2 regions of the Ectobacillus soli genome follow, and region 2 is predicted to be linked to the other one. Evidence: riboswitches for the same ligand, from Rfam matches in the RefSeq annotation. Region 2 holds a riboswitch; the other holds the start of a gene.
What was found. A riboswitch is a leader RNA that binds a small molecule or an ion and turns the genes downstream of it on or off. The one in region 2 is predicted to bind lysine.
Positions count from the first base shown of each region.

Region 1: another riboswitch for lysine. It lies ahead of ACAN53_RS08420 (amino acid permease); the one in region 2 lies ahead of lysA (diaminopimelate decarboxylase).

Region 1 covers NZ_JBGJZM010000001.1:1,616,820-1,633,199, reverse strand. Annotated here, with positions in the region: gene ACAN53_RS08490 (M20/M25/M40 family metallo-hydrolase) at 1-1,037, shown strand, start outside; gene ACAN53_RS08485 (hypothetical protein) at 1,039-1,497, opposite strand; gene ACAN53_RS08480 (CPBP family glutamic-type intramembrane protease) at 1,752-2,795, shown strand; gene ACAN53_RS08475 (DUF3913 family protein) at 2,963-3,145, opposite strand; gene ACAN53_RS08470 (hypothetical protein) at 3,345-3,563, shown strand; gene ACAN53_RS08465 (SseB family protein) at 3,618-4,019, shown strand; gene ACAN53_RS08460 (S66 peptidase family protein) at 4,083-5,006, opposite strand; gene ACAN53_RS08455 (NAD(P)H-dependent flavin oxidoreductase) at 5,102-6,181, shown strand; gene dltD (D-alanyl-lipoteichoic acid biosynthesis protein DltD) at 6,242-7,417, opposite strand; gene dltC (D-alanine--poly(phosphoribitol) ligase subunit DltC) at 7,414-7,653, opposite strand; gene dltB (D-alanyl-lipoteichoic acid biosynthesis protein DltB) at 7,718-8,866, opposite strand; gene dltA (D-alanine--poly(phosphoribitol) ligase subunit DltA) at 8,863-10,374, opposite strand; gene ACAN53_RS08430 (teichoic acid D-Ala incorporation-associated protein DltX) at 10,389-10,535, opposite strand; gene ACAN53_RS08425 (amidohydrolase) at 10,786-11,952, shown strand; gene ACAN53_RS08420 (amino acid permease) at 12,218-13,687, opposite strand; lysine riboswitch at 13,786-13,977, opposite strand; gene ACAN53_RS08415 (peptide chain release factor 3) at 14,239-15,810, shown strand; gene ACAN53_RS08410 (DMT family transporter) at 16,220-16,380, shown strand, end outside.
Region 2 covers NZ_JBGJZM010000001.1:1,475,051-1,491,430, reverse strand. Annotated here, with positions in the region: gene ilvC (ketol-acid reductoisomerase) at 1-185, shown strand, start outside; gene ACAN53_RS07785 (2-isopropylmalate synthase) at 189-1,709, shown strand; gene leuB (3-isopropylmalate dehydrogenase) at 1,720-2,793, shown strand; gene leuC (3-isopropylmalate dehydratase large subunit) at 2,790-4,184, shown strand; gene leuD (3-isopropylmalate dehydratase small subunit) at 4,162-4,728, shown strand; gene ACAN53_RS07765 (ATP phosphoribosyltransferase regulatory subunit) at 4,995-6,257, shown strand; gene hisG (ATP phosphoribosyltransferase) at 6,233-6,859, shown strand; gene hisD (histidinol dehydrogenase) at 6,873-8,174, shown strand; gene hisB (imidazoleglycerol-phosphate dehydratase HisB) at 8,171-8,758, shown strand; gene hisH (imidazole glycerol phosphate synthase subunit HisH) at 8,760-9,389, shown strand; gene hisA (1-(5-phosphoribosyl)-5-[(5-phosphoribosylamino)methylideneamino]imidazole-4-carboxamide isomerase) at 9,362-10,081, shown strand; gene hisF (imidazole glycerol phosphate synthase subunit HisF) at 10,075-10,833, shown strand; gene hisI (phosphoribosyl-AMP cyclohydrolase) at 10,830-11,135, shown strand; gene hisE (phosphoribosyl-ATP diphosphatase) at 11,148-11,471, shown strand; gene ACAN53_RS07720 (histidinol phosphate phosphatase domain-containing protein) at 11,485-12,486, shown strand; gene ACAN53_RS07715 (NAD(P)-dependent oxidoreductase) at 12,696-13,646, shown strand; gene pssA (CDP-diacylglycerol--serine O-phosphatidyltransferase) at 13,683-14,402, opposite strand; lysine riboswitch at 14,741-14,922, shown strand; gene lysA (diaminopimelate decarboxylase) at 15,024-16,355, shown strand.

The sequences.
Region 1 (16,380 bases), 140 kb from region 2:
ATTATCAAGCCTGCGTGAATTGTGAACCAATGTTTGCTCGATATCCTGGTGATGAACAGGATTATATATATACCGGCTCACTTGGGAAAATTATGCCTGCATTTTTCTGTTATGGGAAAGAGTCTCATGTGGGAGAGCCATTTGCTGGTTTAAACGCCAATAGTATGATGTCGTTTGTAACAACGGAATTGGAATTAAATACAGAATTTTGTGAATGGGTCGATGGTGAAGTATCTCCACCTCCTTCTACACTTATGCAAAAAGACTTGAAAATGGGATATTCGGTTCAAACACCTCATAAAGCCGTTGCACTTTATAATTTATTTTTGATGGAACGACCGCTTGAAGAGATTACAGAGAATTTATTAAACCTTGCAAAGCGTGCAGGACATAGTATTGAATCATGGTTTGAAAAGAGAGCCGAGCAGTATGCAGCAATGAAAGACTATCAATCTGTCAGTTTGAATGTATTGCAGTTTGAGGAGCTTTTGCAATATGCGAAAGATACCTACGGAAAAGAGAGAATAGTTAAATTGCAGAATGAAGTTTTAGAAAGACAAGGAGAGATAGGTGATGAAAGGGAGGTAGCCATAGCATTTGTAGATAAGGTTGCTTCATTATGTAATGAAAAGGCACCGATGATCTTGTTGTTTTTTGCACCGCCTTATTATCCTGCTGTTAGTTCTCGTCATAATGAGAAGATAGCTAGGGTAACGGAAGACATTATCATAATGGCTATGAAACAATATGAAATAGAACTGAAAGAGCAGTTGTATTTCGGTGGTATTTCCGATTTGAGCTATACAGGTCTTGGGCAATCTGCTTCTTCACTTGCGAAGCTCATTGGCAATCTGCCGTTGTGGGGTAGCCTGTATTCGTTGCCTCTAAAAGAATTACAGCAGCTGCAGCTTCCTGTTCTAAATATTGGACCACGTGGAAAGGACGCGCATAAATGGACTGAACGACTCGACGTTGACTATGCAACGGGACCGTTGCAGAATATGCTGCAAACTGCCATAGAGAAGCTTTTGGAGTAATCTAGAGATCTGTAATTGGCTTCAGAAATGGCGTCCATAGCCTTTCTATCCCAATATGATCCGATTCGCATACAATCCGAAACAGACCAAGCTCATGCGAAGTAACTTCATCAAGTTCGGTAAACACCGGATTGATATAGGTAAGTAAGTGCCTCGCATGTTGCTTATTCATGATAAATACGACAGGGGAATCCGGTAGCAAAATCTCATTTTCAAATGTAGAGAGAATCGTCTGATTATAATCAAAATCATGATCGGTATGAAACTCGCTTTTTACGGAAACAAGAACATTAAATTTTGTAATAGCCTCATCAAGAAGATGAAATACGAAGGAATCGTAACCGCATACAACTTTTTTAATGGGATCCGCCATAAAATAATGATTTAATTGCCTTCGCTGCAAATCTATTTCTTCTATGCTTGCCGGGTCTTCATAGCTAATAATATAAATATATTTCATATTTTCCCTCCTTTTTCCACTCTATTTGTCTATTCCCTATATGTTATGCAGGTTCCTTTGAAAAACAAGATCAAAATCGAAATAAACATAAAGTAAAGTCTTTGTATATGTAATGAATAGACGAAATAATTTGTATTTTCTTAAATTATACAGAATATTTATCAAAAGCACGAATTTTTCTTTTTTCCAATTGAAAAGTAAGAAAATTGTAGTGAAATGCTGTAAAATGAAGAGTAAATGAAAAGGGTTTGGAGGTGTTTTCTATTTCAGCTACATTTGCGAATATTAAACTTCGAAGCTTTTTCTTGTGGATGCTGTTAGGGGCTTTCGTTGTCATCGTGCCGTTATATCTTTTTTCAAATGACGGTTCTGTAAGTGATAGTATATTTACGGTATGTACCGATTCACTTGTTTTTTTCGCCTTTCCCATACTCTGGCTTTCATATAAAATGAAACATCAAAACTTGCAGTTTCGAAGTTTTCTAGATCGTCCTATGAAATGGGACTGGAAGTTAATTATTCTGGCAACAGTAATGGGGATGCTTTTTTCCTACGGAATTTCAACAATTGAATTTTATATTTTATCGTATGTGACACCGAATTATATTATTAATATATTGAATACAGATCAGACTATCGATAATTACAATTTGTTTACAACCATTTTTAGCATTGTATCCGCATGCGTGTTTGCTCCGATAATGGAAGAACTTATTTTCAGAGGCTTTTTCCTCAATCGACTTAGCTATAAATGGGGCATTCGAAAGGCTGTATTGATTTCTTCAATCATGTTCGGCTTGGGTCATTCTGATGTGCTTGGTGCTACTCTCTTTGGCATTACGATGTGTTTGATTTATATAAAGACAAGAAGCTTATTGGTGGGAATGGTTGTTCACTCATTGAATAACTTAACTGTGAGCATGATTCAACTAATGGGTCCGGCAGATGTAAATCATGCACAGATACAATTATCTGATTTGCAATCCATTCCTGATTTAATATACTCTGTTATTGCTGTTATAATAAGTCTTGTTTGGTTTATTCCTTTTATTTGGAAAGGATGGAACCGCGCAGTAGAGGAAGGATTGCCTCTTTTGAAACGAATTCATCCGGTTAGGGACGAAGAAGAAGACGTGATTCGAAAAGTACGAATTGCCGAAGATGCAATGGCAGTTGACTTGCCGGATGAAATCGTCAACAAGCTTCATTTAGAAGAAGATGATTATGTAAAGCTAGAGATGGACGGAGAAAAGTTAATTATTACAAAGTCTAACCAAAGTCATTCTATGATATTATGAAGAGACCCTCATGTAGGGTATTTTACATAAAAAAATCCAATTTCATGTAGTTAACATGAAATTGGATTTTTTTATGTTAGTTCCTCCGGCCAGAAAGGCAAAAAGTACCTTTTTGAGCGGAGAACTTCTGCCCTATGGAGCTGAACGAACCGGAAATGCTTTTCGTTTTACCCGATGACGATTTCTACTTTGAAGTTTCCACCTTTTTTGATATATTTGATGTCCATTACGGTGCGGACTTGATCGATGATTTCTACTTTTTCTCCTATGCGAGGAATAACGGGTACGTTTTCCCAGATTCCTAATAAGTCAGATTCCTTTTTTTGTTGTTCGTAAAACCAGATTTTCATACTGTGACCCCTTTCATCGCCGTAAACTTATTTTTATACATAATATATCATATTTATTCTATTTTGCAATGATTCTATTCTTTTTTTTGTGCTTTTTCGCATGGGAATGTTACAAAGGGGTGATTTCCCTATTTTTAGGATAGGAAAATCTAACCAATTGTATTAAAATAATATGTAGAGCATATGGAAGGGGAAAATAATGATTTTTTATGATGAAATGATGCAGGAGTGGAGACGTCTGTGGGACAGGATGCTAGAGCTTGAAAAAAAGGTTGAGGAATCTATTCAAGTAAGCGAAGCATGGTATGTTTGCAAGCGTATCGTATATGAAATAAATGTAGTCATCCCTTTTTTATTGTTACTAGAGGTTGCTCGAAAATTTACGGTAGAAGAATTCGCTTTTTCTAGAAATGATTAGGAATTGTTTGTATAATGGTGGTTACACCACCAAGAGAAGTGAGGATGTAATCGTATGACAGAATATTCGGCATTAACGAAGGTTGAAACGTTAGTCGTACTTGCTAAGGATGATAAAAAGCGTCGGAAAGAATTTTATGAAGCCTTGCTTGATATAAGCTTGTATACGTTTGGCACGTTAGAATCAGAAAAGGACGCACTGCAAGGAACGGTAAAACTCCGTTATTTTCAAGGAGATAGCAGATGGATTCTCCCGATTTTTACTCGGATTTCTTATATGCAAGAAGCAATTCCAAGTGAAATATCAGCTATAACGATTCAAGGTAAGAAATTGTTTGAAATCATAGATCCTGATGCAACTGTAGTGTTAAATATTGGTACGGAAGTGAGTAAGACTTTCACACCTGAGGAAATTAAAGATATTGCTAGCGGTAGAATATTTACGTTGTATTCATAAAAAAAGGAAGAATACATAAAAAAGTGGATACGATGATTTCCATCATATGTATCCACTTTTTTGTCAGCAGGGAGAAGCGACGCCCGGCTCTAGTAATAGCGTTCGGTCTAATCCGTTCATAACGGCATATCCGCCCAGCGGAATGGCATAGTTTGGTCGGCAATGACCGATAGGAAATCCCCCAAGGATAGGAACTTGGGCCGAAACAATATGGTCATACACGATGCGTGTTAGGGAAAGAGATTGCTTCCCTTTTTTCGGTTCGCAGTCGTGGAAATCCGCTATAATGATGCCAGCGCAGTTTTGCAGCTTACCGGATAGCCGGAGCTGGTTAAGCAGACGATCAATGGCATAAGGCTCTTCGTCCACATCCTCCAGTAAGAGGATGCGGCCGTTAGTATCTATTTCGTAAGGGGTGCCAAGCGTTCCTACAAGTACAGTTACATTTCCGCCAACGATGGGAGCACGTATACTATGAGAAAAGACTGGATAATCGTGCTGCGTTGCATATAATGTAAGTGATCTAGGAATAAATAGCTGTTGTAATGCGGATAGGGAGTGAGGATGAACGGTTGTTGTACCATATTCTTCTGACATCGGTCCATGAAAGGTTATCATCTTAGCCTGCTGAATCATGACCGTATGTAAATAAGTGATATCACTGTATCCCCAAAAAATTTTCGGACGTAGAAGCAACGGGGTGATATCTAAATGAGGAAGTAATCGTGCGCTTCCATATCCACCTCTCGCACAGAAAATTGCCTTGACGTTAGGATTTTCGATAGCATGTTGTAAGTCCTCAATCCGTAAATCATCACTCCCAGCTAAATATCCATCTTGTTCAAAAATATGACGCCCTAGTTGAACATCCAGACCGAGCTGCATAAGATAGTGCTGCATCAAACGTACCGCCTCTTCTTTTACAGGACTTGCAGGTGCAACAATTTGTACGGTATCTCCTCTAGCAAGAACAGATGGTTTGTTCATGGATTCATTCCCCCTCTTTGCAATATATGCAGAGAATACAAGGATTTTACTACCAACAATAGAAGGTAAGTTTATACAAACAAAGGAGGGTTTTCATGGTAGAAACAAGACTAACTAGCATGCTTGGTATAAAGTATCCGATTATTCAAGCAGGAATGGCTGGAACTGTAACAACGGCAGAACTGGTGGCGGCAGTGTCAGAGGCTGGGGGTCTGGGTACACTTGGTGCAGGGTATATGAGACCAGATGCTATTCGTAGGGCGATTGCTGACATACGTAAGCGTACATCAAAGCCATTTGCTGTAAATTTACTTATTGTAAGAAGAAGATTATTGGATAATCAAACCATTGAAAATGGAAAACGCATACTTCGTCCTATGGAACAACAGCTTGGTGTAAAAGAGCTAAGCGCAGCTATACAAGAAGAGGATTATCACGAGAAGCTAACCGTTTTAATTGAAGAAAAGGTTCCTGTTGTTAGCTTTGCCTTTGATATTCCATTTGTAAAGGAAATGCACGCGCTTAAGAAGAATGGCACACTTGTAATCGGGACCGCCACAAATGTAAGAGAAGCAAAAGTTCTTGCTAATATTGGTGTAGATGCAATTGTAGGGCAAGGCAGCGAGGCAGGAGGACACCGTAGCACGTTTCTTGGTTCTGAGCAGCAATCATTAATTGGAACAATGGCTCTGATTCCACAAATCGTAGCAGCAATTCCTTCTATGCCGATTATTGCAGCAGGAGGAATTATGGACGGGAGAGGTCTCGTTGCCGCTTTAGCTCTAGGAGCAGCAGGGATACAAATGGGAACGGCATTTTTAACGTGTACAGAAAGTGGTACGCATCCTGTACATAAAGAGGCGGTCTTACATAGTCATGAACGGAGTACGGTCGTTACAAGAGCATTTTCAGGACGCTATGCGCGTGGAATTGAAAACACATTTATTAAGCAAATGCAAGGGAAAGAGCAGGAGCTACCTCCTTATCCGATTCAAAATTCTCTTACCTCTCCGCTTAGAAGTGCAGCCGCACAGCAAGGTAACGGCGATTATATGGCACTTTGGGCAGGGCAGGCATCAGCGCTTGCAAAAGAACGAACGGCGGCTTCATTAATTGAGAAAACGATAGTGGAAGCAAAGAATCGAATCATGGAATTGAAGGGATTCGGGTATTAATAGGAAAATGGAGTTTTGAAGAATCATCAAAAAAGGAAACACATCAAGTGTTTCCTTTTTTTACTTACCGTCATAAAATTGCTTCACTGCTTTGTCGACGTATATCCAACCTTTCCATCCAACATGAATGGTATCTTTCATGAAATATTGATCGTATTCATGATCTGAAAAGTCAGCAACTGCAAACCCAGATTGCTCAATTTGATCTTTTACTTTTTTATAGTAGGTTTGGCGTCGTTCTTTTGGAAATTCTGCATAGTCGTACCACGGTCCGTTTACAGGAACGGAGACGAATAATGCTTGTGCATGTTTTTGTTTTAATAGATCTAGTACCATTTGTAAATCGGTGTATTCGGGTGACGCATCGTATGATTCATTTGCTCGGTAGCCTTTTAGTTGGGACAATTTTGGGGCAATTTTATCATTATAGTAATCGTCGACTATGCCGTATTCATTTGATTGTGACCCACTTTTTCCCGATTGTTCGGCGCGATGTATGAGTTGATCCCACGAAAGATTTTTCAAATGGGGATCCGTATTTGGTTTGTGCCCATAAACGGCAACGAGAGAAAGTACAAAATCCTTTCGTTGTAAAATGCTTCGGTACACGTATGCTAGAGGTTTAACAATTTTTGCTTTCCATGTATGTACGGAGTCCGTATACACAATTCCTTCTAGCATTGTTGTAAGCAAGGAGTCCTTTTTTACTACTTCAAAGTCAAGCAGTCTCCTTGCAGCTTGTTTCTTAAGTATAGGATCTAATGTTTGATTAAAGAGAAAATCATAGGCTTGAACTGATGAAAAGTTTGGTGAAAAATGTTCATCATTTAATCCTTCTGCTACAAACCATTGCGGGGAAAGAATGAAGACGACCTTTTTCCCTTCTAATTGATTTGCATTTGCTGCAAGACTTAAGAAATGGGTAAGCGACTGCGTACCACCACGACCAATAAGAAATGGCGTAAAGCCATCAGGATTTACGCGAAAGTAGTTTGACGGATGGTATACATCCAAGCGAGACAGCTCTGATGAGCCGTACATCGGAAGGTATTTCGGATCCTCTAGCATCTTCTTCTGCAAATCAATTCCTTGAAATACGTTAGTACTTAAGGAATTTGCGGCTTCTTCCACTTTCGTATTGTTTAATAGAGATTGAAGGAACGAATTGGGAAGAAGTAGCAAAGTGCAAAGGATTAGCAATGCAAGAAGAATCGGACCAAACGTCGGTGTTTTCATTTTAACTCTTCCAATTTTTTGATAATTAAGTTTGGTGTAGCCCATTCATCACGGTCGAAATCAGAAATGGATACTTCAATATTTAAACGTTCTTGAATTTCTACTAGCAAATTAACAGTTCCAAATGAGTCAAGAATGCCTTCTTCAAATAGAAGAACATCAGGGTTTTCCTTTACAATATCGTTTTCGCATACTTCTTCAAGAAGGTCTAATACTTGGTCTTTTAAGTCATTCATGGTTACTATCTCCTTTTTCTTCAATCTTACATTCTTAGTACTTGCTCCCTGGCAAGGTGCAACGTTAGATAATCTTGCCTGAGAAGATGAGAAATCCAAAACATACAAAGTGGAACGTAAGCACAATCGAAACAGCATGGGTTAGTTTGTTGTTTGACCAGAACTTGTGCTTCTTGTTTAAACGTTCAAATACATCAAATAAAATAATAAGTAAGGCATGATATAGACCGTAAATAATATAATTTGTGTGAAGCCCGTGCCAAATGCCCATAATGAAAAAGTTTAAGAAAAATCCTGAGTAGGAAACGATGTACCGATCTTTAATAATCTTTTTCTTAGTCATGAGAAAAACAAAGCGCATATAAATATAATCACGGAACCAGAAGGATAAGCTCATGTGCCAGCGATTCCAGAAATCCTTAATATTACGACTAATAAATGGCTTATTAAAGTTTTCAGGAGTCTTAATGCCCATGAAATAACTAACCCCAATCGCAAAGGCACTATAACCAGCAAAATCAAAAAATAGATAAAAGCTGTACGCATACATATATATAAGCACTGATGTAAAGGAGTGCTTCATGACGAAATCTGCATGAAGAATATACTCGTTAATCAAATAGCCGATGATGAATTTATACAGAAATCCTTGGAAAATACGATTGATACCTATATAGAGAAGTTCCGTATATTCCTTGGATGACGGTGTTTTTATAATATCTTTTTGAAAGCGACGAAAGCGATCAATTGGACCAGATGTAATGGTTGGAAAGAAGAGAAGGAAACGGAGGAAGTCATATAGCGATAATTCCTTGATTTGTCCATCTCTTATTTCAATTATCATTTGCACCGATTTAAATGTTAAATAAGATATGCCGAGAAAGCCAATGGTGCTTGATGTTTGTAGAATCGGTACGATTTTCACAAGTACAAGCGGCAATAACGAAAGCAAAGTAGCAAGATAGAATGTACTTGCTTTGTTATTTCGCTTTCGCAACGGTAAATAGCTCTTTGCAAGTAAGACTTGCCATATCGTGTAGCCAATTAATGAAATGGCTTGCACGGGTTTACTTGCAAAAATAATAGCAAGTATAATCACCGTGATGACAGAGTTGTACGTCCGCAGTGATTTCCCTCGTAATCCAGCTATGATTGTAGGTGCAAGTAGAATCGTTATAATTACAAAATAAGTAAATGTTGCATACGGAATCATGCTGTAACCTCACTCAACAATTTTTTTCGGTCGACTTTTCCGTTTGCTGTCATCGGTATGCTTTCGCGATACATAAATTTTCGCGGAATCATATAGTTTGGAAGAAAGGATGCAATCTCTTTTTTTATGGCCGAGGTGAGCTGATATTCCTTTTCAAACATATGTTTCTTAGGAATTACTACTGCCAATAAGTGGTCGTAGGTTTCTCCTTTTTTAACAGGAATAATCACGGCTGCTTCAACATAGCTACTTGTTCTTAGTTGATGCTCAATTTCCTCTAGCTCCATTCGGTAGCCGTGTAGCTTAATTTGAAAATCCAAGCGACCATGGAAAAAGAGAAGTCCGTTTTGCATATGTCCGGCATCACCAGTCTTGTAAGCACGCTTACTACCTATGATTGTAAAGAATTTGTTTGTTAAATTAGGGCTGCCTAAATACCCGGTACTTACGCCCGGTCCAATAATTATAATTTCTCCCTTTTCTTCTTCCACTGCTTCGGTGCCGTCTTCCTTCATAATAAGTATCCGGCTATCTGATTTACAGTATCCGACAGGAAGAGCAGTATACTTACTTAAAATATCATCTGTTATTTCTAAGCTTGTAACGGCTACCGTGGTTTCGGTTGGACCGTATGTATTAATGATGCTTGCTTTTGGAAAACGTTCCTTTAGCTTGCGGGCAGTGTCGCTAGAAAGTACTTCTCCGCAAAAGAGGAAGGTGCGCATGTTCGGTAGCATTTCCTCGGTAAAGTCTGGCTCCATAAGGCAAATTTGCGCGAACGATGGTGTAGATGTCCAAACTTCCATTTGAGAATTTTTAAAGGAAGAAAATAATTCCTTTGGCTTAGCAATCATATCCTTATCAACAGCCCACAATGTGCCACCTGTTGTCAAGGATGAATACAAATCCATAACAGAGAGATCAAATGAGAACGGTGCTTGGTTTAAAAACACTTGGTTTTTTGCAATTGGAAAATCCGATTGCATCCAGCTTACAAAACTTTGCAAATTACCAAGAGTAATTTGCACGCCTTTTGGGTTTCCCGTACTGCCAGAAGTATAAATAATATAGAACGTATCCTCTTCTGTTACTTGCAGTGAAGGATTTGCAGCTTTTCCTTTATAGGTAGAAAAAATAGTTTTCATTTCTTCCTTTTGGACTGTCTGAATAGCAACATTAGAAATTATAGTATCTGCTGCCGATAAGAATAGTTTTGCACCAGAATTCGTAACAATATGGTGAATTCGATCTACAGGGATGCTGTAATCTATTGGAATGTATGCATGTCCAGCCTTTACACATGCAAGAAACATAACAATCATTTCCGGTTGCATATGACCATACACAATAATTGGTGCTGCATCCTTATCATGCTCAGCTATCCAATACGACAGTGCATCCGATTGTTCTTTTAACTGCCCGTATGTAATAGGCTTATCTCTCCATACGAAGGCATTTCGGCTCGGCTCTGTTTGTGCCCAATGTTCAATTTCTTCGAAAACATTCATGTTCTTACCCCGCTTTAAAACTCATTGTAAATAAACGTACTTGAATTTGTATCTTTAAATCCATATAGCCCTAGAAGAGCTAGAAGAATGAATAAATAATAGAGGGTTTTGACTACCCACTGCGTTAGTGGCCGAGACCACATACTTTGAATCGCTTTCATAAGTCCCTCCTCATTTACTTGCCGCGTACCAACTACCGAAATAAGGTTCATTTCTGATAGTATCACTCTTATGGCAAAAAGAAAATCCGTACCCCTTTCAAATAGCCATACATTACTAGCATATTTTTTTACTTTTTCCATATGGAATTAGAGAGGGGAACGCTAAAAAGAATCAGAAAATAGTATAGTACATTCTGCTTGAAATGTATATGTTAATACAAAAAAATGACTGGGGAAAGTGGTGAAGTGTGTGAATAATTTCCGTTATATTATTAATAAGGAAAAAATAGTGAATTGGAGACGGCATTTGCATAGCTATCCTGAGCTTTCCTTTCAAGAACATCAAACAGCACAATTTGTCTTCGATACATTACAATTGTTTCCTAATTTAGAAGTCGTTCGCCCAACAGCAAGTAGCATTATGGCTATATTAAAAGGAAGGGAAAAGGGAAGAACGGTTGCACTACGAGCTGATATGGATGCCCTTCCTCTTCAAGAGGAAAATGAGGTAAGTTATGCTTCTAAAATAAATGGTGTTATGCATGCATGTGGGCATGATGCACATACTGCTATTTTGCTTGGGGCAGCTGACATATTAACGAAGCATGTAGATTCCTTAGGGGGAGAGATTCGTTTTCTATTTCAGCATGCCGAGGAGCAATATCCAGGCGGGGCGGAGGAAATGGTGCAAGCAGGTGTGATGGATGGAGTAGATGCCGTACTAGGACTCCATATGATGTCTGGATTGCCAACGGGGAAGATTGGCATTGCCTATGGTCCGATGATGGCAGCACCAGATGTGTTCGACATTACAATAGAAGGAAAGGGGGGACACGCAGCTCATCCACAGGCATGTATTGACCCTATAGCTGTTGGTGCGCAGCTCATCACGAACCTACAGCATATTATTTCAAGAGGGACGGATGCTTTTGATCAACGCGTACTTTCCGTGACACAATTTCATGCCGGCACAGCCGATAACATTATACCAGAACGTGCACATATTATGGGTACCGTCCGTTCGTTTAAGGAGGATTTGCGCCGTGATGCAGAAGTCAAAATTCGGCAAATTACAAAGGGTATTGCGGATGCACACGGGGCAACCTTTACGTATTCGTATCGATATGGTTACAGACCTGTTATTAATGATCCTGATATTACGTCTCTAATCGAACGTTGTGCGGTAGAACTATATGGCGAGGAGGGAGTCGTTTCAATCGATCCTTCTATGGGAGGTGAAGATTTTTCTGCTTATTTACAACGAGCAAAAGGATGCTTTTTTAAGCTCGGATCGGGAAGCTCTCCGAGTACATCCTATCCACATCATCATCCCCGTTTTGATATTGATGAAGAGTCTTTATGTATTGGTGTGCAAATGTTTGTTCATGCTGTCCATAGCATGCTGCGTACGGAGTAATACGCTATAAAAAGAGCAGCTGTTAGAAACAGCTGCTTCAAGCTTCGGACTGGAGAGGGGTAAAAAGAACTATGTCCACTAGTAAGTATATGCAAATTGATAGAGAAAGCTTGTACATTTCAATCATTTTTTAAATATGAGGAAGAGTGTTGAAATAGATTAGGAGTTTGTCAAAAAAGGGGGTAACGTGTGTATTAAGCTGATTTTGAAGGGGTATATAAAAAGAGGGAAACTCATAAAATTGTGAGTTTCCCTCTTTCTACTTTTATTCTTCGTCAAACTCACATTCTTGAAGGGGAACCATCTTTGTTTTTTTCGCTACTTTATACCAAATCCAAACAATTAGAAAGACAGGTAAGCCAATGTAGGAGACAATGACGCTGTTCCAATCAATTTTGCCGTCTACAAAAGCAGAATAGCCTTGGCCGAGGATAACAATCGTACATAGAACAAGGGCGAATATAGGTCCAAATGGGAACCACTTTGCTCTAAATGGTAGATTGCTTATTTCTCGTCCTTGGGTTACATATGCTTTGCGGAAACGATAATGGCTAATTGCAATTCCAAGCCATGCGATAAAGCCTGACATTCCAGACGCATTCAAGAGCCATGTATAAACAACGCCATCACCAAATAATGAAGCAAGGAATGCTACAGCACCAATTGATGCTGTAACAATTAATGCATTTACAGGAACGCCGCGAGAATCAAGCTTTCCAAGAAACTTTGGAGCTTTTCCGTCACGGGCTAAATCCCAAAGCATACGAGTGGACGCATACATACCAGAGTTACCAGCAGATAATACTGCAGTTAAAATAATGGCATTCATAACAGATGCAGCAAATGCGATCCCTGCACGGCTAAATACGAGTGTGAACGGGCTAACAGTAACATCGCTGTTTGCTAAATCTGGGTTTGTAAACGGAATAAGACAGCTAATAACAAAAATAGCAAGCACATAAAAGAGAAGAATACGCCAAAACACACTTTTTACTGCTCGTGGAATAGATTTTTTTGGATCTTCAGTTTCTCCAGCAGCAACACCAAGAAGCTCCGTTCCTTGAAAAGAAAATCCAGCTGCCATGAAGACACCGATCGTTGCCATAAATCCACCATGGAACGGTGCATCCGCAATGGTAAAGTTTTGAAATCCAACGGCACTTCCACCAATGATGCCAAAAATCATAGCGGTACCAACAACTAAAAAGATAATAACGGTAACGACTTTAATGAGTGAAAACCAATATTCAGCCTCGCCAAACCCTTTTACAGATAAGTAATTTAATAGAAACATAATTGCTAAGAAAAGAGCGCTCCATAATAAGGAAGACGTTTGAGGGAACCAAAATTTCATAATCATTGTTACAGCTGATAATTCTGCCGCAATGGTAATAGCCCAGTTATACCAATAGTTCCAGCCTAGTGCGAATCCAAGAGAAGGATCGACGAATTTCGTTGCATACGTACTGAACGAACCGGCTACTGGCATATATGTTGCCATTTCTGCAAGGCTTGTCATGAGGAAGTATACCATTATCCCAACAGCGATATAGGACACAAGGGCTCCGCCCGGTCCGGCATTATGAATCGAATTTCCACTGGCGAGAAACAATCCTGTTCCAATGGTTCCGCCGAGAGAAATCATCGTTAAATGACGTGATTTTAATCCTCTGCGCAATTCAGTGTGTTTTGATGTTGTTTCATGTAATGAAACATTTCTAGCTGTACTTTCCATAAGTAACACTCCTAAAATTTTGATATGGAAGGAGTGGGGAATAAAAAAAGCCGTCAAAAGGATTTGACGACGTTATATACTACCCCGCATCATGCCTTCCGTAAGATAGCTCATCACATGTACCGGTTTTTGCACATGTGACAGTCCTGTTCCTATTCGAAAACAGTCCCAGCTCATGCTCCCAGAAAAAAGCACAAACTTCGGCAGCCTTTCCTTTCCAGACGGAGTCGGTCGATGTTCTCTGCATCTCGTCCGTCGTACTTTTAAAGGCCGCGACCTCTACCTCATCGGATTGATGAGGATTTTGTAAATATAAAATTATCGTAAAGACGATGTTTATTATAGATTACATTATGCTGAAGTTCAAGTATTATACAAAGAAAAATTGATATTTTCTTATGAGAATGATAAGTAGAACTTTAACTACGGGTGAGGATTTGATATGATAAGAAGTGCTGAGTAGAAGGAACTGGTGCGTTTTGTTTTGACTACGATGATATCTTACATCGTTAGATTTTTTATATACATTTTCATCGGAAAGGAATGCAATTATGATTAGTGAGCAAATGAATAAAGAAATTTCGTCACGTCGTACGTTTGCAATTATTTCTCACCCAGATGCTGGGAAAACGACATTGACAGAAAAGCTTTTGCTCCTTGGTGGTACAATCCGTTCAGCAGGGACAGTAAAAGCGAAAAAAACAGGGAAATATGCAAAATCAGACTGGATGGAAATTGAAAAGCAACGTGGAATTTCCGTTACATCAAGTGTGATGCAAATTTTATACAAAGACCATCGGATTAACATTTTGGATACACCAGGTCACCAAGATTTTAGTGAAGATACGTATCGAACGTTAACTGCAGTTGATAGTGCGGTCATGGTTATTGATGGAACAAAGGGGATTGAAGCGCAAACAATCAAGCTTTTCAAAGTATGTCGGATGCGAGGTATTCCCATTCTTACCTTTATTAATAAGCTAGACCGAGAAGGGAAAGAACCGCTAGAACTTCTTGCTGAAATTGAAGAAGTGCTTGGAATTGAATCGTACCCGGTTACGTGGCCTATTGGCATGGGAAAACGATTCCAAGGTACATATGATCGATTTGAGAAGAAAATAGAAGTATTCCGCGGTAACAAAGAATCTTTTTTCACTAACTTTGACGGTGAGCATATTACTGATGAAGTAAAAAAAGAAATTGATCCTTCTTACCTTGAAACTTTAACCGAAGAGCTAGCTTTATTAGATGAAGCAGGTAATGATTTTTCGGTTGAAAAAGTGAAAAATGGTACGTTAACGCCTGTATTTTTCGGAAGTGCGATTGCGAACTTCGGTGTACAATCATTTCTCGACGCATTTATTGAGTTGACTTCTTCACCACAGCCAAGAAATTCGACATCAGGAATGATAGGTCTTGATTATCCCCATTTTTCAGGATTTGTTTTTAAAATTCAGGCCAATATGAATCCGGCCCATCGCGACCGCATTGCATTTGTTCGTGTGTGCTCAGGTAAATTTGAGCGCGGTATGTCGGTGACGTTAGCACGTACGGGTAAAAAAATAAAGCTTGGTCAATCGCAGCAATTCTTAGCATCGGATCGAGAAACGGTTGAAGAAGCATATCCCGGTGATATTATCGGATTGTATGATTCTGGAACTTACCAAATTGGAGATACCATTATGGACGGAAATGATGTATTCCAATATGAAGCCTTGCCGAAATTCCCACCAGAATTGTTTATGAAGGTGCATGCAAAAAATGCGATGAAGCATAAGCAATTCGATAAAGGGATGACGCAGCTTGTACAGGAAGGAGCTGTGCAGCTCTACCGCACTCCGTTTTTTGGGGATTACATTTTAGGAGCAGTAGGGGAACTACAATTCCAAGTATTCGAATATCGAATGAAGGCTGAATACAATGTAGATATTGATATGGTTCCGATGAAGCATAGTATTGCCATGTGGACGAAAAAGGAAGAACTAGAAGACGATATGTTCGATTCACGCGTTATGCACGTCGAAGACCGCGAAGGAAATCCTGTACTTCTATTTGAAAATGATTTCGTATTCCGTATGTTCCAACAAAAGCATCCAAAAATGACATTGGAAAGCAGTATGTAAGGAAACTAGTAACAGACCGCCGTGCGAAAAAGTGCAGCGGTCTGTTTTTTGTGCAATCTTAAAACGCAGCAATTCCAAAGAAGCAAGAATCGCAAAAAGGTACCCTATTTTCGCAGTATTTATATTTATAATAAATTCATATGAAAAAAGCAAAAAAATAATTGGAAATGATCTACAATTGTCAACATCTCTTTGAAATAAAATATGGTTGAATTGACAACTTGCATACGATATATTGCATGTATAATTAAATAATACATGAATTGTGAAAAAATAAGATTATGCATGTATTCAATTTAAAGCTACTAGATTGAAAGTATAGATATAGTAGATTGTTCATCTCGCTAGTTGAACAAAAAGGCTAGACTTAGAAGAATTCTTACATAATAAAATGCTTGAGGTGACTACATTGCGACCAATTATTTTAGGAGTTTTGGCAGCTTTCTTTTTTTCTTCCTCCTTTATCTTTAATCGCTTTATGGAGCTTTCGGGTGGAAGCTGGATTTGGAGTGCATCATTACGGTATATGTTTACCGTTCCTTTTCTGCTGCTTTTGGTCATAATGAGAAG
Region 2 (16,380 bases):
AGGATGTTTTGACTGACATTCAAGATGGTACGTTTGCACATGGTTGGATTAATGAACATAAATCAGGCCGTCCAAACTTTAATAAATTTGTGGAAGATGAAAAGAATCATCAACTTGAAACAGTTGGAAGTAAGCTTCGCGAAATGATGCCGTTTGTAAAACCACGTACTAAAGTGGAGGCATAATCAATGAGACAAATTCAATTCATGGATACGACGCTTCGAGACGGGGAACAATCAGCCGGCGTAAACTTGAATCCGCAAGAAAAATTGCAAATCGCACGTCAGTTAGAAAAATTAGGAATCAACGTCATGGAAGCCGGCTTTGCAGCCGCTTCCGACGGTGATTTCAAATCTGTACGTGATATTGCAAAGCTTGTAAAAAATGCATCTGTTATGAGTCTTGCTCGTGCAAAAGAAAGCGATATCAAGACTGCCTTTGATGCGTTGAAGGATGCGGCGCAACCTCGCTTGCACGTGTTTATCGCTACAAGTGATATTCATATGAAATATAAGCTTCGTATGACGAGAGAGCAGGTACTGGATTCAATTAAACAATCGGTGGTATTAGCAAAATCTTTGTTTCCAGTTGTTCAATTTTCAGCTGAGGATGCAACGAGAACGGATTACGCTTTTCTTGCAGAAGCATCCGAGTTGGCTATTCGCTGCGGAGCGAGTGTAATTAACATCCCTGATACCGTTGGATACACGAATCCGCAGGAATACTATGCTTTGTTCCAATACTTAAAACAACATGTTCCGTCTTTTGAACAAGCAATTTTCTCTTGCCACTGTCATGACGATTTAGGGATGGCAACAGCAAATTCACTAGCGGCAATTGAAAGTGGAATTGGCCAAGTAGAAGGAACAATCAACGGAATAGGGGAACGTGCAGGAAATGCAGCTTTGGAAGAAGTTGCTGTTGCCCTTCACATTCGTCAAGATCACTACCAAGCTGCAAGCTCTTTGCAGTTGAAGGAAATTAAAGCGACCAGCTCACTTGTCAGTCGATTAACAGGAATGATTATTCCGAAAAATAAGGCTGTTGTTGGAGCAAATGCATTTGCACATGAGTCTGGAATTCATCAAGATGGTGTGTTAAAGGAAGCCTCTACTTATGAAATTATTTCACCTGAGCTTGTTGGGGAAGAACAAAATAAACTTGTGTTAGGAAAGCACTCTGGACGTCATGCCTTTACAGATCGAATGATTGAGCTTGGCTATGAACTGACAGATGAAGAGCGCGACCGAGCATTCAAAGCTTTTAAACAACTTGCCGATCGTAAAAAAGAAGTGACAGAAGCAGATTTACATGCCCTTGTTTTAGGGGAAAAAGCGCTTCTTGATCAACCATACGAAGTCAAAGATTTACAAGTACATTTTAATTCGAATGGTACGCAATCAGCAACTGTCGTTCTCGTAGATGAGCAAGGTAACACAGTAGAGGACGCAGCAACAGGTGCAGGTAGTATTGAGGCTATCTATCATGCAATAGACCGAATTATAGGAAGAGAATTTAATCTAGTAGACTATCGTATACAATCAATTACGCAAGGACAGGATGCGTTAGCACATGTAAATGTCGAACTAAGCGATGGTGTGAAAACTTTATCTGGGTTCGGTGTTGCGTTTGATGTTCTGGAAGCTTCCGCAAGAGCCTATGTACATGCGGCAGGTAAGCTTATCCGATTGTCAGCAGTAAAACGGTGAGGTGATACGAATGGAGAAGAGAATCGTTTGTTTAGCAGGTGATGGCATCGGTCCAGAAGTAATGGACAGTGCAAAAAAAGTATTGCAGGTAATCGAACGGCTGTATGGACATCATTTTGAATTGCAGGATGAAGCGTTTGGGGGAGCTGCGATTGACGAATATGGGCAACCGCTTCCGGCTCGAACTCTTACAGCATGCTTAACAAGTGATGCTATATTACTTGCAGCTGTTGGTGGCCCAAAGTGGGATCATGTAACAGAACGTCCTGAAAAAGGATTACTTGCTCTTCGCAAAGGGCTTGGTGTATTTGCTAATGTGCGACCGGTAGAGGTGGAAAACTCTCTTGCCTACTTGTCTCCGCTTAAGGAAGATCGTGCGAAAGATGTACAATTCGTAGTTGTTCGCGAATTAACAGGTGGTTTGTATTTCGCTCTTCCGAAGGAACGTGATGCCGAGAAGGCAACCGATACGCTTTCTTATACAAGAAAAGAAATTGAAAGAATTATTGAGTATGCGTTTAAGCTAGCAAGAACGAGAAGTAAAAAAGTAACGAGTGTAGATAAAGCAAATGTTCTTGAAACAAGCAAGCTTTGGCGAGAAATTGCACTAGAAATCGCAGGACGCTATGAAGATGTAAAGCTTGAGCATCTGTATGTTGATGCCGCCTCTATGGAAATGATTCGCAACCCAGGCAAATTTGATGTCTTAGTAACGGAAAATATGTTTGGGGACATTTTGAGCGATGAAGCATCGGTACTAACTGGTTCGCTTGGTATGCTACCATCTGCAAGTCATTCACAAGATGGTCCATCTTTATACGAGCCTGTTCATGGTTCAGCTCCCGACATTGCAGGGAAAAATATTGCGAATCCGATAGCCATGCTTCGTTCGCTATCCATGCTTCTTGAGCAGTCATTTGGATTAACCAATGAGGCAAGTGCCATTACAAATGCTATTTCTTCTGTATTAGGTACTGGTAACTTCACAGCAGACCTAGGTGGTAAGGAAACAACGACTTCGTTCACGAATCTTATTATTCAAACAATTGAAGAACAAGTTTTAGTGGGGAGAGGGAAAGCATGAAGAAAACACTATTTGATAAATTGTGGGATCGCCATGTAGTTGCAAGCTCAGACAATGGTACAGATTTAATCTACATTGATCTTCATCTTGTACATGAAGTTACATCTCCGCAAGCGTTTGAAGGACTTCGACTTGCAGGTCGTCCGGTTCGTAGACCTGATCGTACCTTTGCAACAATGGATCATAATGTGCCAACGAAAGATGTTTGGAACATTACGGATGTAATTGCAAAAAAACAAATGGATACGCTTCGTGCAAATTGTGAAGAATTTGGTATCACACTTGCAGATATGGATGATGATCGTCAAGGAATCGTTCATGTTATTGGACCAGAGCTTGGGTTAACGCAGCCTGGAAAAACGATTGTGTGCGGCGATAGCCATACTTCTACCCATGGTGCATTTGGAGCACTTGCATTTGGTATCGGCACAAGTGAAGTCGAGCATGTCCTTGCTACGCAAACACTTTGGCAAAAGAAACCGAAATCAATGGGTGTAGAGCTTAAAGGTCGTTTGTCACAAGGTGTGTATGCAAAAGATATTATTCTACATTTACTAGCAACGTACGGTGTTTCCATGGGTACAGGTCATGTTATTGAGTTCTACGGAGATGCCATCAAGCATCTGTCAATGGAAGAAAGAATGACGATTTGTAACATGGCCATTGAAGGCGGTGCCAAAGCAGGTCTTATTGCTCCTGATGAGACGACATTTGCCTATATGGAAGGACGTCCGTATACGCCAACTAACTTTGATGAGGCCGTAGCTAATTGGAAAACGTTATATACAGAAGAAGGCGCAACGTTCGATCGTCAGGTGACAGTGGATGTCGCTTCTCTTGCACCGTATGTAACGTGGGGAACAAATCCTGGCATGGGTGTTAGCATTGATCAGGCGTTCCCTGAAATTACAGATAACAATTTGGAACGCGCATACGATTATATGGATTTGAAGCCAGGTGAAACTGCAAATAGTATACCAGTGCAACATGTGTTTATTGGATCATGCACAAATTCACGCTTATCTGACTTAGAAGAAGCAGCCGCTTTCATAAAGGGAAGAAAAGTAAAAGACGGTGTGCGAGCTCTTGTTGTACCAGGATCAAAGCAAGTACGTTTGCAAGCTATGGAAAAAGGCTTGGACAAAATTTTCACAGATGCTGGATTTGAATGGCGCGAAGCCGGTTGTTCTATGTGTCTGGGAATGAATCCAGATCAAGTACCAAGTGGTGAGCACTGTGCTTCTACATCGAATCGTAACTTTGAAGGGCGACAAGGAAAAGGAGCACGTACCCATCTTGTAAGCCCTGCAATGGCAGCAGCAGCTGCAATTTACGGAACATTTGTAGATATTCGAAAGGAGGAGTACCGTGAAGCCATTTCATACGCATAAAGGAACGGTTGTAGCTCTTATGAGTGATAATATCGATACGGATCAAATTATACCGAAGCAATATTTGAAGCGTATTGAGCGCACGGGATTCGGACAATTTCTTTTTGATGAGTGGCGCTATAATGATGATCGTAGTGATAACCCAAATTTCCCGTTAAATGTAAGAAAATCGGCTACTATACTAGTCGCGGGTGATAACTTTGGCTGTGGCTCATCTCGTGAGCATGCACCGTGGGCACTTGATGATTATGGGTTCCGAGTTATTATAGCTGGAAGCTTTGCTGATATTTTTTATATGAACTGTACGAAAAATGGTATTCTTCCTCTTGTACTCGGTGAAAAGGAACGAAATGCCCTTAGCAATCTCAAATCAGATGAAGAAATTATCGTTGATTTAGAGAAACAAACGATTCAAATGAAAACTGAAACTTATACATTTGACATCGAACCGGTTTGGAAGGAAAAATTACTTCTTGGACTTGATGACATTGCAGTAACCCTTAGATACGAAAAGGAAATCTCAAGCTTCGAACAGCGTGCATAGGTAGGGAAAAACCTTCAATTTGCAATAGAATTGAAGGTTTTTCTATGAATTTCCCATGTTGTCATAAGATGGATATAAATGGCATAGTTATTTTGGAATTTATGCAGTTTATAATTCTACATAAGGAAGTTTAGGTATATTGGCTTGAATAAATATCCGTAACAAGCGATAATGAATACATATTTCGAAATAATTTGACATAATTTTTAATCCTTTGTATCGTTTTATATGACTACTTTCGTTTTCTAAGACAAGGAGTGTTACTGATGACTAAATGGAAGAGAGCAAACCCAACCGGGACGAGGGACTTGCTATTTGAAGAATGTACCCGCCAAGAAGAAGTAGAACAGCGATTACGTCGTGTATTTCTATCGCGAGGATATGAAGAAATACGTACGCCTTCAATTGAATTTTACGATGTATTTTCTTTCCGTAATCGTCCCATTGACGAAGAAAAAATGTATAAATTCTTTGACCAAAACGGTCGTATTCTCGTCATGCGTCCAGATATGACGATTCCAATAGCTCGGGTCATTGGATCAACCATGATGAAACCGCCGTTAAAGCTTACATATAGCGGTAATATTTTCCGTGCAAATAAAAGCATGACAGGTAAATACAATGAACTCACACAGACAGGTATTGAAATAATTGGTATCGACAATTTACGCGCAGAAGTTGAATGTATTGTTAGTGCTATTCATGCTCTGCAATCTGTTGGCGTAACTCAATGTAAAATTGAAATTGGACAAGTGGAATTATATAAATCTATTGTGAAGAAACTTTCGTTAACGGAAGAAGATGAAGCAAGTTTACGAAACTACATTGAGAATAAGAGTTATACTGGATTATCCGAATTTTTAGAGAAAAAGAACTTTGATAGCAATGATGAGACGATTCGCTTACTTAAACGATTACCACGACTCTTCGGTGGTATGGAGATTATTGAAGAAGCCGAGCGGTTAGCATCCAATAATGAAATGAAACAAGCAGTTATTCGCGTTCGACAAATTTATGAAACAATCGACCGGTTAGGGTACAGCAATTATATTACTGTGGACCTAGGTATGATTCAAAATCTTCAATATTATACAGGCGTCATTTTCCGAGGATATGCCAACGATATTGGGGAAGAAATTCTAAGCGGGGGACGTTATGACGATTTAATGGGACACTTTGGTGAACCACTTCCGGCTGTTGGACTTGCGCTGAATGTAGATCAAATTGTACGCGTTTTGAAGGAAACCTCACCCCTTACTTCAACTGAGGAGCCTGCAGTTCTGATTCATTATTCATTAGAATCAATTGAAGAAGCCGAACGATTGCGAACTATGTTTGCTAAGGATGGTGTGAAAGCTGAATTGTCGATGCATGATACATTGCAAGATACATTTACTTTCGCTAGAAAACATCAAATCATGCATGTTATTGATACATCGAATGATAAACTTACATCATATGTATGGACGGATAAATGGGTGCTAGATAAAGAGGGGGAAGCTTCATGCGTAACATTCAAATTGCGCTAACAAAGGGCCGATTAGAAAAAAATATTATTCCATTGTTGGAACGTATCGGAGTAGATTGTTCAGAGCTTAAGGATAAAGGAAGAAAGCTTGTTTTTAAAAGTGGAGACGGCGCCATTTCGTTTATTCTTGTAAAAGCGATCGACGTTTTAACATATGTTGAGCACGGCGTAGCTGATATTGGCATCGTCGGTAAAGACGTTTTGCAGGAGAATGAAAGAGAAGTGTACGAAATGATTGATCTTGGAATTGGACGTTGTAAATTTTGCGTGGCATCCGTTCCATCTTATGATCCAAATAGCTATAAGAAAAAAACAATTGCAACTAAATATCCAAATGTAGCATCTGCATATTTCCGTCAAAAGGGAGAAGATGTAGAAATTATCAAGATTGAAGGATCCGTTGAAATTGCACCCCTATTAGGTCTTGCGGATGCCATCGTTGATATCGTTGAAACGGGACAAACGCTAAAAGAAAATGGACTAATCATTTTTGAAGAAATATCGGACATTTCTGCTCGCCTTATAGCAAATAAAGCATCGTTGAAAATGAAGACGAAAGAGATGTTCTCCATTATTGATCGTATTGAGGAAGCATTGAAGTAGAGGAGGTAACACCATGAAAGTATGGTATGGAGAGCAAGATGAAATTTTAAAGAATATTGAAAATCTGCGTGAATCATCAAAGATCGTAGAAAAAGAAGCAGCATTGGCTGTGGAAGCAGTCATTCAAGAAGTGAAAACAAACGGAGATGAAGCGCTCCGAGACTATACAAGAAAATTTGATAAAGTAGAGTTGAAAGAATTTCGTATTCCGCAACGAGAGATCGATGAAGCGTTCTCTGTAGTAGAACCGTCTTTCCTACAAGCACTTGAAGAAGCAAAAGTGAATATCGTTTCGTATCATGAAAAACAAAAGCGTCAAGGTTTTGTGGAGGCAGAACACGATGGCATTATTCGTGGTCAACTCATTCGTCCTTTGCAAACAGTTGGTGTTTATGTTCCGGGTGGTACAGCTGCGTATCCTTCTTCAGTTCTTATGAATATCTTACCTGCAAAAATAGCAGGAGTACCTCGCATTGTTATGGTAACGCCGCCACATGCTGGTGGGGTGAATCCTTACATCTTGGCAGCAGCGAAGGTTGCCGGCGTTGATGAAGTATATAGCATAGGGGGAGCACAGGCGATTGCAGCATTAGCTTATGGTACGGAAAGCATCCCTCGCGTTGACAAAATTGTAGGACCAGGAAATATGTATGTTGCTTTGGCTAAGCGTGCTGTATTTGGTGATGTAAATATTGATATGATTGCTGGACCTTCTGATATTCTTGTTGTTGCCGATGAAACGGGAAATGCACGCTATATTGCATCTGATCTTCTTTCCCAGGCGGAGCATGATGTGAATGCAACGGCTATTCTTGTTACTCCTAATGAAGAACTTGCACTTGCAGTTAAACAAGAAGTGGAAAAACAAGTTGAAGAACTACCAAGAAAAGAAATAGCAAAGACGTCTATTGAGCGAAACGGTGCTATTATTGTCGTTGATACAATGGAAGAAGCATTTGAGGCAGCGAATGCTATTAGCCCTGAGCATATAGAGCTCCATGTGAAGGAACCCATGCTAGCCTTAGCAAACGTACACAATGGCGGCAGTATTTTCTTAGGACCATATGCTCCAGAACCGCTTGGCGACTATTTCGCTGGACCAAACCATGTACTTCCAACAAGTGGTACCGCTCGCTTCTTCTCACCGCTCTCTGTTGACGATTTTATAAAAAAATCAAGCTTTGTATCGTATACGAGAAAAGCGCTAGAAAATGTAAAAGATCAAATTGTCATTTTAGCAGAAAAAGAGGGATTGCAGGCGCATGCGAAGGCAATCCAAATTCGATTTGATGGCAAAGGAGAGAATCAAGCATGACAAGAAGTGCAGAGCGTATTCGTACGACAACAGAAACTGACATCACCGTAAAAATTGACCTTGATAATCCAGACGAAGTAAGTATTGAAACTGGTGTTGGCTTCTTTGACCATATGCTTAATTTATTTGCTAGACATGGCCGATTTGGTTTACACATTCATGCTAAAGGCGATCTTCACATCGATTCGCATCATACTGTAGAGGATGTAGGAATTGCACTTGGGGAATGTATGAAAGAGGCGCTTGGTGATAAAAAGCAAATAAATAGATATGGTACATCTTATGTACCGATGGATGAAGCACTTGGCTTTGTTACACTCGACATAAGTAATCGCCCTTTTCTTGTCTTTGATGCGGAACTTGCAAATGAAAAGCTTGGCAACTTTGATACCGAATTGACAGAGGAATTTTTCAGAGCTGTGAGCTTTAATGCGGGTATTACTTTACACGCACGTGCCCTTTATGGGAAAAATACACATCATAAAATTGAAGCACTCTTTAAGGCGTTTGGACGTGCATTGCGCGAGGCAGTAGAGATTAACGAAAATATTAAAGGAGTTAACTCCACGAAAGGGATGCTGTAATATGATTGCAATTATCGATTACGGAATGGGAAATTTGCGCAGTGTTTCTAAGGCGCTTGAACATGTTGGTGTTTCTTACGTTATTACTGACGATGCAGATGTCATTCGTGGTAGCGAAGCAATTATATTACCTGGAGTCGGTGCATTTCCTAGAGCGATGAAGGAAATAGAAAAGCGTGGTCTAACTCCACTTTTGAAAGAGGAAGCTGCTACAGGAAAGCCGTTTCTTGGTGTATGCCTCGGCATGCAGCTCTTGTTTGAAGCAGGAGAAGAAATTGAAAATACAAAAGGTCTTGGCCTTTTACCTGGTACTGTACGAAAGCTTCCAGCTGGACGGAAAATTCCTCATATGGGTTGGAATTCTTTGGAACAAAAAAAGAAGTCCCCTCTTTTAAAAGATGTAAAGGAAAATTCATACGTTTATTATGTTCACTCCTTTTATGCAGATTGCCCGGATGAAGTAGTTGATGCAGGAAGCAACTATGGTGTATTTGTTCCAGGTGTTGTATCGCGCGGTAACATTTTTGGTGCCCAATTTCATCCGGAAAAAAGCAGTGAAACGGGACTGAAAATGCTAGAAAACTTTAAGGAGTTGGTTGAAACATGGTCATTTTCCCAGCAATCGATTTAAAGAACGGCCGCTGTGTTCGTTTGTATCAAGGACAATTCCAGCAAGAAACGGTAGTAAATGAAAATCCTCTTGAGCAAGCACTCGTGTTTGAAAAGCTAGGAGCGAAATATTTGCATCTCGTTGATCTCGACGGTGCACTTGAAGGAAAACCAACGAACTTTCCCGTTATCGAAAGTATTGCGAAGGCATTACGTATTCCTGTACAAGTAGGCGGCGGTATTCGTTCAATGGAAACAATACAAACGTTATTATCAATTGGAGTAGCGCGTGTCATTATAGGAACAGCCGCTTTGTTAAATCCTGCATTTTTAGAAGAGGCAATAGAAAAGTATGGAGATCGCATTGTAGTTGGCATCGATGCAAAAAATGAATACGTTGCAACGCGTGGTTGGCTTGATGTTTCGGATGTACACTATCTTACACTTGCGAAGCAAATGGAGAAAAAAGGGGTACAAACGATTGTCTTTACTGATATTTCTAGGGACGGTACGCTTACTGGACCAAACTTCGAGCAATTGCAAGCTCTGCAAGAAGCGGTATCTATTCAAATTGTCGCATCCGGTGGCGTGAGCTCACTAGACGATATAAAAAGATTGCAAGACATGAATTTGTACGGTGTTATTACAGGTAAGGCTTTATATGAAGGGAAATTTGCCCTTGAGGAAGCATTGCAGGTGGTGGAATCATGTTAACGAAACGAATTATTCCTTGCTTAGATGTGAAAAACGGTCGAGTAGTAAAAGGGGTTAATTTTGTTGAGCTTACTGATGTAGGAGATCCCGTTGCTATCGCTGCTGCTTATAATAAACAAGGTGCGGATGAACTTGTGTATTTAGATATTACTGCTACGCATGAAGGACGTAAAACGATGATTGATGTAGTAGAACGTACAGCAAACGAGGTATTTATTCCGCTAACAGTAGGTGGTGGAATTAGTACAGTTGAACAGATGTATCATCTCTTACGTGCAGGTGCTGACAAAATTTCCATTAATTCTTCAGCTGTACGCAATCCACAGCTGATTGCAGATGGGGCAGAGCGTTTCGGTGCGCAGTGTATCGTTGTTGCCATTGATGCTAAGAAGGTTGGAGAAGGAAAATGGAATGTGTACGTAAATGGTGGGCGCATTGACACGGGCTTAGATGCAGTAGAATGGGCGAAACGTGCAGAAGAGCTAGGGGCAGGCGAAATTTTGCTAACGAGCATGGATGCAGATGGTACGAAGATGGGGTATGATTTAGCATTGACTGAGGCGATTTCACAAGCTGTAACCATCCCGGTTATTGCTTCTGGTGGCTGTGGCAATAATGAGCATATCGTTGAGTTGTTTAAGCAAACAACGGCAGATGCAGCGCTTGCCGCTTCTATTTATCATTACGGGGAAACTACAATTGCAGAAACAAAGAAAAAATTGGATGAAGCGGGAGTTGAGGTAAGAAAATGAAACCAGATTTTTCTAAAGGGTTGCTTCCGGCTGTTATCGTGGATGACAAAAGCAATGATATACTAATGCTTGGTTATATGAACGAAGAATCTTATGCGAAAACATTGGAAACGAAAACTACATGGTTTTTTTCTCGTTCTCGTAATAAGCTATGGAATAAAGGGGAAACGTCTGGTCATTTTCAACATGTAAAGGAAATGTACCTAGACTGCGACCAAGATACGATTTTAGTACGAGTGGATCAAATTGGTCCTGCCTGTCATACAGGCAGCAGGAGCTGTTTTTTTACAAAAGTATTGTAGGGGGAACTAAAAATGACAAATGTATTACAAGAATTATATGATGAAATTCTCGATCGTAAGCAAAACCCAGTAGCAGAATCGTATACAAACTACTTATTTACAAAGGGCTTAGATAAAATTCTGAAAAAAGTAGGAGAAGAAGCTACGGAAGTTGTTATTGCTGCAAAAAATAACAGTCGTGAGGAACTTGTCAGTGAAATGATGGATTTAACATACCACTGTCTCGTTTTACTTGCAGAGCAAAACATTACATTAGATGAGCTGAAAGAAGAAGCGAATCGTCGCCGCGGAAAGCTATCTCATGTACATGATCGTAAAGATATCGAAACGCTATAAGGGGGAGAATAGGATGCGAGTCGATTATCATCTTCATTTAGAAGAAGGACCATACTCACTTCGTTGGTTAGACCGGACAAATCGTGCAATCCAGCATTTTACACCAGTTTCTGCACCAATTCATTCGATGAAATGGTTGTTACAGTCGAATGAATTATTAGAAAAACGATTGGAGCTAGGTGCGTTTTCTGCATACTGGATTGATTTGTATTTAGAAGAAGCTCTTCGTAAAGGGTTAACGGAAGTCGGGATTGTAGATCATTTATATCGTTTTACAGAAGCGAGAGAGTATTATTATCGTTATGTTGACATTTCTGATAGTGAACTAGGTGTACTGCAGAAAGAATGGCTAGACCAAGTCATGATTATGAACGTGAATCAGTTTACAAATGCAATTGAAGAAGCGAAGGAAAGATGGGCGAAAAAAGGGATTACATTACGTCTAGGACTGGAAGCAGATTATTTTGTCGGTGGGGAAGAAGAATTAGCCGAACTATTAAAGCTTGGGAACTGGGACTATGTAATCGGGTCCGTCCATTTTACAGATGATGGATGGGGTTTTGATAATCCAGATACACAAGAACTTTTTATTGGACAAGATCTTGATGTTTTATATAAAAATCATTTTGCAACCGTAGAACGTGCGATACGTTCTAAGCTATTTAATTTCGTAGCACATCTTGATAATATGAAAGTATTTAACTATCGTCCAGATGAAAATAGTTTGCTTCCATACTATGAAAATATAGCAAATGCTCTACTAGAAAGCGATGTGGCAACTGAAATCAATGCAGGATTGTACTACCGTTATCCTGTGCATGAAATGTGCCCAAGCCCGCTCTTTTTAAGTGTGTTAGCGAAACACCATGTGCCATTAACCGTTTCTTCTGATTCCCATTATCCCGATGATATTGGAAGTTATGTGGCACAAAATTTTGAAACAATACGTAAGCATGGCATTACAGAAATCGCGACATTTGAAAACCGAAAGCGTATTATGAAGCCACTTGACTAAGCAAGGATTGGCATTCTTCCATTTGTGAAAATCCTTCTTTTGTTTATACAACAAATAAGCGGCCTTCGTGCAAGGCTGGAAAGAATGTATTTTCATGAATGGGAAGAGCTAGTGATTTCTAATAGATTGCGTGAAAAGGATCGTCATACAGTTATACTGTCTGAGGGTCCTTTTCGCATACCCTATTTTTAATGGAGAGGATAAAAACGATGGCGAAAATAGTTGTAGCAGGAAAAATACCGAGCGCTGGATTAGAAATGTTAAAAGGACATGAAGTAAAAATGTATGAAGGGGAAGACCTAATTCAAGAGGGGCATCTGCAGGATCTTCTTTATGATGCAGACGCACTGCTTAGTTTACTATCTACAAAGGTAACGAAAGAGACAATTGAATCCGCACCCCATTTAAAAGTCATTGCTAATTATGGTGCAGGTTTTGACAATATTGATTATGTTTATGCAGCAAGTAAAGGGATTCCTGTTACCAATACACCAGACGTATCAACGGAAGCGACAGCAGAACTTACTTTTGCCATTTTACTAGCAGCTGCCCGCCGTATCCCTGAAGGAGATCAGTTATGTCGTACAGTAGGGTTTAAGGGATGGGCACCGCTTTTCTTTTTAGGGCGTGAAGTATATGGGAAAACAATCGGTATTATTGGATTTGGTGCCATTGGCCAAGCGGTTGCCAAACGTGCAAAGACCTTTGGAATGAACGTATTATATACGGGGCCTCATCGCAAGCAGGAGGAAGAGAAAGAAGTAGGTGCTACGTATGTCTCGCTAGAGGATGTACTCAAAAATTCGGACTTTGTCGTAATTAATAGTTCGTATCACCCAGATCTTCATCACTTGATAGATGATGAACAGCTTTCAATGATGAAGCCTACCTCCTATTTAATTAATGCATCTCGTGGTCCTATTCTAAATGAATTCGCTCTTGCCAGGGCATTAAAGAACAAAAGCATTGAAGGAGCGGCACTTGATGTGTACGAATATGAGCCGAGCATTACAGAAGAACTGAAAGAGCTTACAAATGTTGTACTTACGCCGCATATCGGGAATGCGACATTTGAAACGCGTGATAATATGGCAGAAATGGCTGTACGCAACATTTTACAGGTATTAGATGGCCGTGCACCGCTAACACCAGTACGATAGGACAAAAAGAGACACCCTCCGCCGAGGATGTCTCTTTTAGTCTTCTTCCCTTTTTTCATCATGGTCTTTAATGTGATCAAAATGTCGCTGACGTAAAAACTGTGAAAGCATGTAAACAATATAGAGTGGAATCGCTATGAATAAAAATTCCGGTATATTACCAATATTGCGTTTATACATCGTAAGAATGACACCTAACAAAAAGAGCGTAACAATGATGCTATACTTTGGGATAGGTACTTCCTTTAAGCTAGGAATTTTAATTCGGCTTACCATGAGAAAGGCGAATGCAATGTATAGGATAACGAGAACAATATGGGGAATGACATGAGAGAACAATGTAAGAAATGCCATAATTCCACCGGCTGCTGTTATCGGAACTCCTGTGAAATAATGCAAGGAGCTCGATGTAGGCGTAATATTAAATCGAGCAAGTCGATAGGCACCAAATAGTGGAAATAAACCTGCAATGTATAACCCCATTAGACCGAATTTAGAAAAATACGTATAATACATTAAAATGGCGGGTGCAGCTCCGAATGTAATAATGTCTGCTAATGAGTCTAATTCTTTACCTATCGGGGAGTCAACTCGGAGTAAACGAGCAAGTCTACCGTCTAAACTGTCTAACATCATACCAATTAAAACCAATATGGCTGCAGATCGATAATGTCCCATGGAGGCATAGCCAATGGACAGAAATCCGCTGTATAAATTTCCGAGAGTAAATAGATTCGGAATAGCTGTTCTGTACAAAATAAGATCCCTTACTTTCCTTTTAGATTCTTTTTTATCCATTTATCCTAACTGTAGTATATGTGAGTCATTACCTCTCAAAGAGAAGAATAAATGGTAACCATATGAAAGGCTGTCCTTTATATCATACCACAAAACAGCGGATACAAAGCAAACATTTCCATATATATGTACCATTGAAATGTTCAGAATTTATATGATAAATTAAATTTATCGAATGGACAAGGATATATCCCCTGTAAATATGGGGAAAATGAATTGACAGATTTGTTTTTGTTCTGGTATTGTTAAAAGCAATATAAAACGTTTGTAAATTAAATAGATCAGCCTCATCTTATCTCATGAATAGAGGTTGCAACCTTTAATAGTAGACTATGTGAGACTTTCTGGGGTCATCGATCATAGTACGAAAGGAAATGGTTGCCGAAGTGGACTAGTAGCCGTAATGCTATTCTATTGGGCTTGCATTGAAGAAGTGCATGACTGTCACAAGCAATGCTTGTGGAGAACTATTGGAGATGTTGATGCGGTTTCTTATTAAAATGATGATTCATTTTTAAAGAAACGCGTATGAACATTGGTTCAACGCGTTTTTTTACGACTAAACTAGGGGGAGTAGCAATGTATTTGCATGGATCAAGCCGCATAAATGAGCAAGGGCATTTAGAAATTGGAGGTTGTGACACGACCCAACTTGTAAAAAAGTATGGAACACCTCTTTATGTATATGACGAATCATTAATTCGGGAAAAAAGCCAGGCGTTTATTCGTGCCTTTGAAGAAAGCGGATTTTCTTATCAGGTAGCGTATGCAAGTAAGGCGTTTTTATGTTTAGAAATGTGTAATGTAGTGAAGGAAGAACATCTATCCCTAGATGTAGTTTCAGGAGGAGAATTATATACAGCGCTGCAAGCAGGATTTCCAGCACAGCGTATTCATTTTCATGGGAATAACAAAACAGAAGAAGAAATTCGTATGGCAATTGAAGCAAATATTGGTTGCTTTGTAGTGGATAATTTCTTCGAACTTGAAATTTTACATGACATTGCTAAGGAATCAGGAAAAATTGTTAATATCTTATTGCGCGTAACTCCAGGTGTGGAAGCTCATACCCATGAATATATTACAACCGGTCAGGATGATTCAAAGTTTGGTTTTGGTATTTCAAGTGGGCAGGCACTTCAAGCTATGAAAATTGCTGTACGAAAGCCTTTTTACCGTGTGCAAGGTGTTCATTCCCATATTGGTTCACAAATTTTTGAAACAGACGGATTTGTTCGTGCCATTGAAATTTTAAGTACCTTTCTAGAGTTAGTACGTGTGGAAACAGGAGAGACGATGCCCATCTTAAATTTAGGTGGTGGTTTTGGTATTCGGTATACGAAGGAAGATACTCCTCTTCCCGTTTCCACGTATGTAAAAGAGATGACAGATACTGTTCGTGAGCAGTTTACAAGTCGAAACTATCCTATACCAGAAATTTGGATTGAACCAGGCCGTAGTATCGTCGGAGATGCTGGAACGACCTTATATACAATTGGATCGATAAAAGATATACCAGGAATTCGCAAGTATGTTGCTGTGGATGGTGGCATGACTGATAACATCCGTCCTGCTCTGTATCAAGCATCCTATGAGGCAATGCTTGCCAATCGTGCAAAGGAACAACCAGAAGAAAAAGTATCCATTGCAGGAAAATGCTGTGAGAGTGGAGACATGCTCATTTGGGATATTGACTTGCCAAAAGTAGCATCTATGGATGTATTAGCTGTATCATGCACAGGAGCATACGGATACTCCATGGCAAGCAATTATAATCGTATTCCTAGACCTGCAGTTGTATTTGTTAAAGATGGAAAATCAAAAATTGTGGTCGAACGAGAAAGTTATGCTGACCTTGTGAAGAATGATCGTATGAACATGAATAATTTTGTCTCACAACCAATCGTGTAACACCAATTCATAAACGGTGTGTAGG